2 regions of the Cytobacillus oceanisediminis genome follow, and region 2 is predicted to be linked to the other one. Evidence: a T-box and tRNA genes for the amino acid it is inferred to sense, from the RefSeq annotation. Region 2 holds a T-box; the other holds one or more tRNA genes.
The links. A T-box is a leader RNA that pairs with one kind of tRNA and senses whether it is charged. The one in region 2 lies ahead of trpS (tryptophan--tRNA ligase), so its partner is inferred to be a tRNA-Trp.
Positions count from the first base shown of each region.

Region 1 (4,432 bases), on a different replicon from region 2:
TCTACACAGTCGTTTCAGGCGATACATTGTACAGCCTTGCGAAGAAGTTCGATATGACTGTAGACGAACTTAAGAAGGCTAACGGCCTTCCTTCTAATGAACTGTCTATCGGACAAAAACTGTCTGTAAAAGGCAAAGTGGCACATGAACCCATGCAAGCTGCTCCCAAACCTGCTCCTGCACCAAAACCCAGTCCCGCTCCAAAACCCGTGGCCAAAAAGAAGCTTTTTCTTCCAGCTACTGCTGATACTTGGCGTGTATATCCTACTAATAAGGCTCCTGTAGCCGGAAATGAGAAGGGAATGCTTGCGCCTAAGAAATTCGGCGGTTTAACCTACGAAATCTTAAAGTCTCGCGGTAACCATATATACGAAATTCAGACGAGCTCTTTTGGGCGCGTTCAGATTTTTGCTGGACCTGGCACAGGTGCTATAATTAAATAGCATAAAATTGGAGATTGGCAGATACCAAGTGTATCTGTCTTTTTTTATTTTTAAGGAGGGAATGTTATGAAGGAAAATCTATTAAAAGCATTGGAAAAGGCAAAAGATGATGCACAGTATTGGATTTACAAGTTTTCTCCTGAAGGCACTTATAAAATGGAAAAGAAAATTAGGGGAGAAATAATTGATCTTATCAGTAAAGCTGAACTTATCTTTTTTCATGAGGACATGAAAGATGTGATCATGCTGGGGGAAATAGGGCTGTCAGCTGCTTCCGTTGAAGAAAATATTTATTATGAAACTATCAATACAGAGGGATATGTTGAACATGTCAGCAAGTATAATCCTTATCATAAGGTTTATATTAAATTGGATAAGGACAATAAGACGATAGAATTTAAGCTTGGAGACCGGCATAAAAAGCTCGAATTGATTGAAAGCGGGGAATATGTAAGCAAGCCTCACTATTCCAAGTGGCTAAAGGTTGTCAGTGCGGATGACCTTGAAAAACATATAGGGGACGAGTTCTGGAACCCTAGAATGGTACATATTGGCCGTACTGTACTTAAAATGAAAGGTTTAAAATTGGCATAATAAGTAAAGCCGAGCAAAAAATGCCCGGCTTTTTATATTATCCTCCTAGCCAAACAGCTATAAAAATAGTAGAATTATAGTGTCGAGTTACAAAAATACTATTTTTTGGAGGTTAATAAACAGTATGGATTTTGGAAAAATGGATATCAAACAGGCTTTGTTGCTCCGCTATTCAATTCTTGATGAGCAAGCCAAGATTCTAGAACAGTTTGTGGAGCTTGAGCAAAAAAATGCACCAGTTGAACCTGAACCAGTTCAAACGAAGGTTAAGCCTGAAACTGAATCTGAAAAAGTTCACCAGCCATCATTTTTTAGTAAGTCAACTAATCACAGAGGGCAAATTTCCTATGCGGAATTATCTCGCCTGATCACTGACATACTAAAGAAACACCAGGTTGTGACACATACTCAATTAGTGAAGATACTATTTGAAGAATATGGCCTTAAATGGAAGAACTTTTTTGATACCCTTGCTGGTCTAAAAAGGGGCGGGTATCTCTTTTTGGATAAGTTTAAAAGGGATGGCACTACATACTATCAATTGCCAAATTAAAAGTTCCCATTTTGGTACCTGGGTATAAAAAAGTAAACTAAGTTTACTGCTTACTATCATAAGTCTAACAGATTTTGATAGTGATAGTCTAGAAAAAATAATCTACCAGCGAAGAAATTAAACTTATTGTTTAGAAGAGTCCGCAGAAAAATTGCGGACTTTTTTTATTTTGGGTATTGACTTTTGATGTGCTAAGGGTTGAATTTAAATTGCTCAGTCAGGGTATTGAGCAATACATACCTTTGTGTGTTTCCCCAAAAAGTTTACAGGCTGCAGCTGTATTCATCGGAGGCATGTTCACAAAGGTACACACCTAAGAGATCAGCAGAGTAAGAGGGGCTTCCGTCTTGCCGGATATAAAGAGTGGCCACCAGCCCCGCCATGCTGCTTTAGTTTAATGGGCAAAATCACGTAATTCCGCATGGGTAGCTCCCAGCAGGGTAGTGGAACGGGGTTCAAATCCCCGAAGCGGCTTAACACCTTAGAATTCACACAAACCAACTTAGATATCCACCACAAGCTGGGTCCGCTTTAGGGCCCAGCAATACAACAAGAGGATGTTCATCATGCACACAAAAGGTAAAATCCAGCTAACGCAGGAATTATTACGCACTTTGCTTCAGCTGCCGGATGAAGTGATCATCACTGATACGCTATTCGATTCTGACAGGGATATTGTAACCTTCATCATAAGAAGCGAATACGAATTGGAAGGACTCACTTTTGATGTCCAGGAAGGCGCCGGTACACCATCGGCCAATCATATGATTTTACTGAGGAATGATTAAGCAAAGGTTCAGCTTTTAGCTGGACATACATATCTTCACGAAGGAGTTCACCAGGAATGAAATCTGCTAAAGTTATTAGTCTTGCGGACGTAAAAAGAAAAAAGATGATCGCACAATATGTGGCTTTTTACGGATATCGCAAAGATAAGACTTCCTAATATGAGGGCATAGTTTAACGGTAGAACAGAGGTCTCCAAAACCTCCGGTGCGGGTTCGATTCCTGCTGCCTTTGCCAATTGCTAAGATTTCAATAAGTTAAGGAAACCAGTAAACCGAACCGTTTATGCCGTGGGGGCATGGACGGTTTTTTTATTTAGGGTCTTGATTTTTAATAATTAACTGCTTACGTTCTATTTCGGAGAGGAGTTCATCACATTGTTACAGCTATCAACCATCCATGAAAATAACCTGACCAAGTTCCACCGCAATCATTTTATTCTGAGCGTGAAAGACTTAAAAGATGCTTCCATCTTTAAAGGGGAGGACATTCAAAACGACAATCACTTTACCATTCAATCGTTTAAGCGCCTATTCCCGAATGCAACAAAAGATACCACTGCCGCCATCATTACCATGACGATCAAGATAAAACTCGGGCAGGGGACGGAAAACTTCTTATTCGCTTTTAACGATCAGACCAAAAACGAGACACTTGATATCGTCAATGGGCTGGTATGGGTTTTTGATTTTAAATCTGGGAATGCCGAGCAAGAAGGGTTTTTCCGCTATTTAGAGACACATGCCGGTGAATGGACTCAACTACTACTGGCAGATGCAAGAATGCATCAAGTCGTTCTACACTGATTCACAGCATGAAGGAGAGAAGGTCTTATGGCCAAATTGGTCTTTTACTATGGCAGCATGAATAGTTCGAAATCCGCTAACCTCCTAATGACTGCTTTCAATTTTAGGGAGCAGGGGAAGAGATTTCATATCATTAAGAGTTCAAAGGATACCAGGGATAGAAAGGTTAAGTCCCGTGCCCTGAGTATTGAGATGGATTGCACACCGGTATCGCATCCCATGGATATTCTGATATGGGTGAACCGGTATAAACCTGAATGGCTCTTTATTGATGAAGTCCAATTTATGACGCCGGAAATGATTGAGCTCCTGGCTCAGCTTGTAGATGAAGCAGGGATCAATGTCGTTGCCTATGGTTTATTGACAGATTTCCAAGGAAAGCAATTTCCAGGCTCTCAAAGCTTGGTGGACAATGCGGACAGCATCCGGGAAGTCAAGAACCAGTGCATCTACTGTGAAAATAAAGCGATTCGAAATATGCGCCTAGTTAATGGCCAGCCTGTCTTTGATGGGGAAGTGATTCAGGTAGGAGGCAATGAAAGCTACAAAAGCGTATGCCGTAAATGCTACCGAAAATTCAAGAAAAATGAAAAGAGGTGTTCATAACCATGGCAATGCATAAGAAATTGACAGTAGGAAGCGTCCTTTTTACATTTCATACGCCCCGTTATGAACATTATTTGCACCAAGCCGGTCATCCAAAGTATAGGATTGAATTTAATCTTTTGCATGTTTATAACCGCAGGGAGAGAACATCTGGTGCACCCGTTCCAAAAACGATGATCCCTTTATTGGACAAGCTTGGCATCCGCCATCAAAGCTATTATAACGGGAACAGTGTTTATGCCGTTGGCTGCAGGAATCATACCTATTATAAATGCCAATCTGATCTTCCTTATCCAACTCCAGAGCAAGTCCAGGAAGCAAATAAGGCACTTGAAAATTTTCTTAGCCAGAATAATATTAGGTCCTCTTATGGAGCTGAACTTTCAGAAAATCCGTTTATGAAAGATTTTCAAGAAAAGAAAATGTCCAATAAGGACGCTGTATTTTCGTTATTAAAGCCGCTGGATGAATATGTAGCGGAAGAAACCTATATACAATAAACAATTCGGAGGGAATAACATGTACCAACAAATCACAATTACTGGCCGCTTAACAAGAGAACCAAAAAGCGATACTTACGGAGAAAACACTGTTTGCCGCATTGGCGTTGCAGTAGATGATGGCTATGGCGAAAAGAAGACAAC
Region 1 covers NZ_CP065512.1:73,123-77,554, forward strand. The annotation lists gene IRB79_RS28115 (peptidoglycan recognition protein family protein) at 1-443, shown strand, start outside; gene IRB79_RS27115 (hypothetical protein) at 510-1,037, shown strand; gene IRB79_RS27120 (hypothetical protein) at 1,162-1,590, shown strand; gene IRB79_RS27125 (hypothetical protein) at 2,157-2,378, shown strand; tRNA gene IRB79_RS27130 (tRNA-Trp) at 2,540-2,613, shown strand; gene IRB79_RS27135 (hypothetical protein) at 2,754-3,182, shown strand; gene IRB79_RS27140 (thymidine kinase) at 3,210-3,788, shown strand; gene IRB79_RS27145 (hypothetical protein) at 3,791-4,288, shown strand; gene IRB79_RS27150 (single-stranded DNA-binding protein) at 4,308-4,432, shown strand, end outside.
Region 1: it has a tRNA-Trp gene. The T-box ahead of trpS (tryptophan--tRNA ligase) is inferred to sense a tRNA for this amino acid. The anticodon was not compared.

Region 2 (4,432 bases):
GTAAAGTTAGCTATGTTTATTCGAAGTGTGCCCACTTATACTGGACATCACCTAGACCGGATACTGCAACATCTTTAAGGTTCTCAGCCTGTACCCAGTTGTTAGTATAGAAATAGATTGGAGCTACTGGCATATCTTCCATGAAGATTGCTTCAGCATCCTTCAATAACTGCTGGCGTGCTTCAGGGTCAGTTTCTGTTGCAGATTTAGCAAGCAGATCCTGGAACTCTTTGCTTTCCCATCCAGTATTGTTGTTACCGCCATCAGCGTCACGGTACATTTCTAAGAAGTTGATTGCATCGTTAAAGTCACCCAACCAGCCCAAACGAGCCACTTGGTAATCCATTTGGTCTAATTTATCAAGATATACATTCCACTCTGAGTTATCTAGAGTTACTTCAACACCAAGGTTCTGCTTCCACATATCCTGAATTGCCTGGGCAATCTTTTGATGTGCTTCAGAAGTGTTGTAAGAAAGAGTTACAGCTGGAAGTTCAGAAGCATCTTTCAATCCAAGCTCTTCAAGACCCTTTTGTAAATATTCTTTTGCTTTTTCTACATCATTGTCAGAGAAATAACCTTTTTCATTCTCTTCAAACATTGATGGAGGGACAATCGCCATTGCTGGAAGCTGTTCACCCTGAAGGATGTTATCAATTAGCTCCTGACGGTTGATAGCATGTGCAAATGCCTTACGGATATTAACGTTATTAAATGGTTCTACAGTTGTATTAAACTTGTAATTGTAAATACCTGCGATTGGTTGAGTAACTAAGCGGCCTTCGTCTTTAAGAGCCTGCATAGCGTCAGTTGGAAGGGCACCTGTTGGAGCTCCAGCCCAATCTAGTTCGCCGTTGTCAAACATAGATAATTCAGTATTAGGATCATTGATCATAATCATTTCAATGCTGTCCAGCTTAACTGTTTCAGCATCCCAGTATGTTTCGCTCTTCTCAAGAACGATCTTGTCACTGTGAGCCCATTCAGCTAAATGGAAAGGACCGTTAGTAGTGAAATTTTCACCAGCGTCAGTTGCCCATTCTGGGTTAGCTTCAGCAATCTTGCTGTTAACTGGCAGATAAGTATAGAAAGCAGTTAATTCTTCAAAATATGGTGTTGGGTTTACTAATTTAACTTCTAAAGTTTTCTCATCGACAGCTTTAACACCAACAGCATCCTTTTCACCTTTGCCTGTGTTGAATGCTTCAGCGCCTTCAAGGTAGTAAAGCTGGTAAGCATAAGTTGAGTTGTTGGCAGGATCTAATGCCCATTTCCAAGCATATTCAAAGTCTTTAGCGATTACAGGGTCGCCATTTGACCATTTAGCATCGCGAATTGTGAAAGTATAAGTTTTTCCATCTTCAGAAACTTTGATGTCTTCTGCCATTGCATTTTCAGGTTTGCCCTCAGGACTGATGCGAGTAAGACCTTCTAAGACATTTCGCAGAACAGTTCCAGAAGTTGAATCCTGTGCTAAACCTGGGTTTAAAGATGGTGGTTCAGTGTTGATATTTACTCGTAGTTCCTGCGGTACATCGGACTTTCCGCCGTCATCTCCGCCTTTGTCGCCGCCATCAGCATTGTCTCCGCCGCCGCTGCATGCAGCAAGGAACATGCTTAGCACAAGCAGCATGCTAAAAAAGATCGATAATCTTTTGTTCACGGTAGTAACCCCCTATTTAATTTCCTCAAACAATATCCTTACGCTTGCCTTTCACAAAAAACACAACTGTGCGCCCCAGATATATTGCTCAAATAGTCTGTTAATTAAATTTAAAAAATTTGCAGACTATTTAAAAGGCAACAAAAAAAGCAAGTTTATATTCTCTTAAAGATAGATTATCCTTATATTCTGACAATTCAGATCAAAAGAATGAATCTATAATATGTAAGCTATAAACTTACTCAATATGCACCATACTCTCGCTATCTGGAGTGATATAGTTTTGTTTTAAATGTAACAAATTCGTAAAGATTATGTTTGTTACGTTTATTATAAATAGTTTAAAAACTTATTGCAAGTGGCTTTTGTACATGCAATCCAATCGAGTATGACATTTTTCGTCAAAAAGTCTTATAAATTAAGATTTTTGAGATTATAAAAATTTTTTCTTTTAAGATTTTTGCTATTTTAATAGGAATTATCACCCATATATTGTGAAATACAGCTTTGAAATAGAGGCTATCGATGACTTTCATTTTTCCTTTTATTAGCTTGATTTTTGTATCCGGATAGTTTAACTTATTATATAATACAAATATAAATTAATTATCTAGTCGGCAATGAAAAAAGAGTAGTACATTTACTGAGGGTTTAACAGAGAGTCTGTGGAGGGTGCAAACAGGCAGCCCGGTAAATCGAATGGACTTTTGAGCTTCTGAATTTTTCAGGCGTTTCCCTGCGTTATCGGGGACCTATGCATTATTCTGCATAGGGCAGAGTGACTCAGTATTTGAGTAATTAGGGTGGCAACGCGGACCATTCGTCCCTATTTTATAGGGATGAATGGTTCTTTTTTATGCTTTTTTATGCTTACAGCACAAATATTGCTCTTCACTGCCTGTCAATTCATGATCTTTTAAGCCGATTAAAGGAGGAAAAACATGAAAACTATATTTTCCGGCATCCAGCCCAGCGGGACAATTACCCTTGGAAATTACATCGGTGCCATGAAGCAATTTGTTGAACTGCAGAATGACTACAATTGCTATTTTTGCATTGTTGACCAGCACGCAATAACAGTACCCCAGGACAGACTGGAATTAAGAAAAAACATCCGAAGCCTGGCAGCTCTATATTTGGCTGTTGGAATCGATCCTGAAAAATCCACCCTATTCATCCAATCGGAAGTTCCAGCCCATGCCCAGGCAGGATGGATGATGCAATGTGTTTCTTACATCGGTGAGCTCGAACGCATGACCCAGTTCAAAGACAAATCAGAAGGTAAAGATGCTGTATCTGCAGGACTGCTGACCTATCCCCCTCTGATGGCTGCAGATATCCTTCTATACAACACTGACCTGGTTCCTGTTGGAGAGGATCAAAAGCAGCACCTGGAATTAACTCGCGATCTTGCAGAAAGATTCAATAAGAAGTACAACGACATCTTCACTATTCCTGATGTAAGAATCGCCAAAGCTGGCGCTAGGGTTATGTCCCTTCAGGATCCATTAAAGAAAATGAGCAAGTCTGATCCCAATAAAAAGTCATTTATATCATTATTAGATGATCCAAAACAAATTGAAAAGAAAATAAAAAGTGCCGTAACAGATTCTGAAGGCATTGTTAAATATGATAAGGAAAACAAACCGGGAGTATCCAATCTCCTTTCCATTTACTCAATCCTTTCAGGGAAAACTGTTGCGGAAATCGAAAAAGAATACGAAGGCAAAGGATATGGAGATTTTAAAGCCGGCCTGTCAGATGTTGTTGTTGGAGCAATTAAGCCTATTCAGGATAAATATTATGCGCTAATGGAATCGGAAGAACTTGATCTTGTTCTTGATCAGGGAGCTGAAAAAGCGAATAAGTCTGCATACAAAATGATAAAAAAAATGGAAAGTGCCATGGGACTCGGCCGAAAGAGATAAGAAAAGCGGAAGGCGCCCGCTTATCGGCTTATGACCTCGAGCCGATGGCGCCTGGAGCTAGACAGTTATCTAAGTTTAGAATTTATACATTCCTTTCCTTAAATAAAAAACAGCCTTTTGGCTGTTTTTTATTTTAAACTAATTCACTTTTGGACCATGCTCCATTTCCCACAACTTCTCAAAAAACGGCTGTCCTTTTATTAAATTTTCACAAAACTTTTCGTGTTTACCTGACCAGCCGTATTTACTTTCATCGTAAAGTTCATACCATGCCTCTTCGAAATTCATTGACTGTATTTTCGAATAGCGTTCCGGGCTCCACTCCGTATACCAATAACGGATCTCAGCATCATTTTTGGAGGAGTGAAGCTGATCCAGCGCCATAAACAGCAGCTGCTTAAGCTGTCTTTCTTTTCTCGTCAGGCCTGCCATCAAATCCGGAGATGGAGAAAGGATATGAAATTCCTTTAATGCTGTTTGATCATTAAATGAGTAGTTTGCCGCTTCGTGATTTTCAAGCATTTCATATGCCAGCTGCTCCTGCCGGGGGATAAGTCTGCTTTTCCTGATAGGGATATTGTAGCCGATCGTATCGACTGCCAATATGCCTGTCCCATCTGATACAACAAAGCAATACTCCAATTGAATGCGTTCATGATTTTTCCTTAAGTAAGCTTTTTGATAAATATCATCTAGCAGTTGTTGTGGCAGCTCAGAAAGATCATTTTCAATATAATTAAAAAGAACCGGGTCAAGCTTCAGCAGCGGAACCTGATCAAGCAGTTCTACGCCGTCATCTTTTCTCCATTCATGAAAATGGCATACATTGTATCCATTCTCT
Region 2 covers NZ_CP065511.1:1,672,137-1,676,568, reverse strand. The annotation lists gene IRB79_RS08655 (peptide ABC transporter substrate-binding protein) at 17-1,663, opposite strand; T-box leader at 2,275-2,494, shown strand; gene trpS (tryptophan--tRNA ligase) at 2,605-3,591, shown strand; gene IRB79_RS08645 (YjbA family protein) at 3,730-4,432, opposite strand, start outside.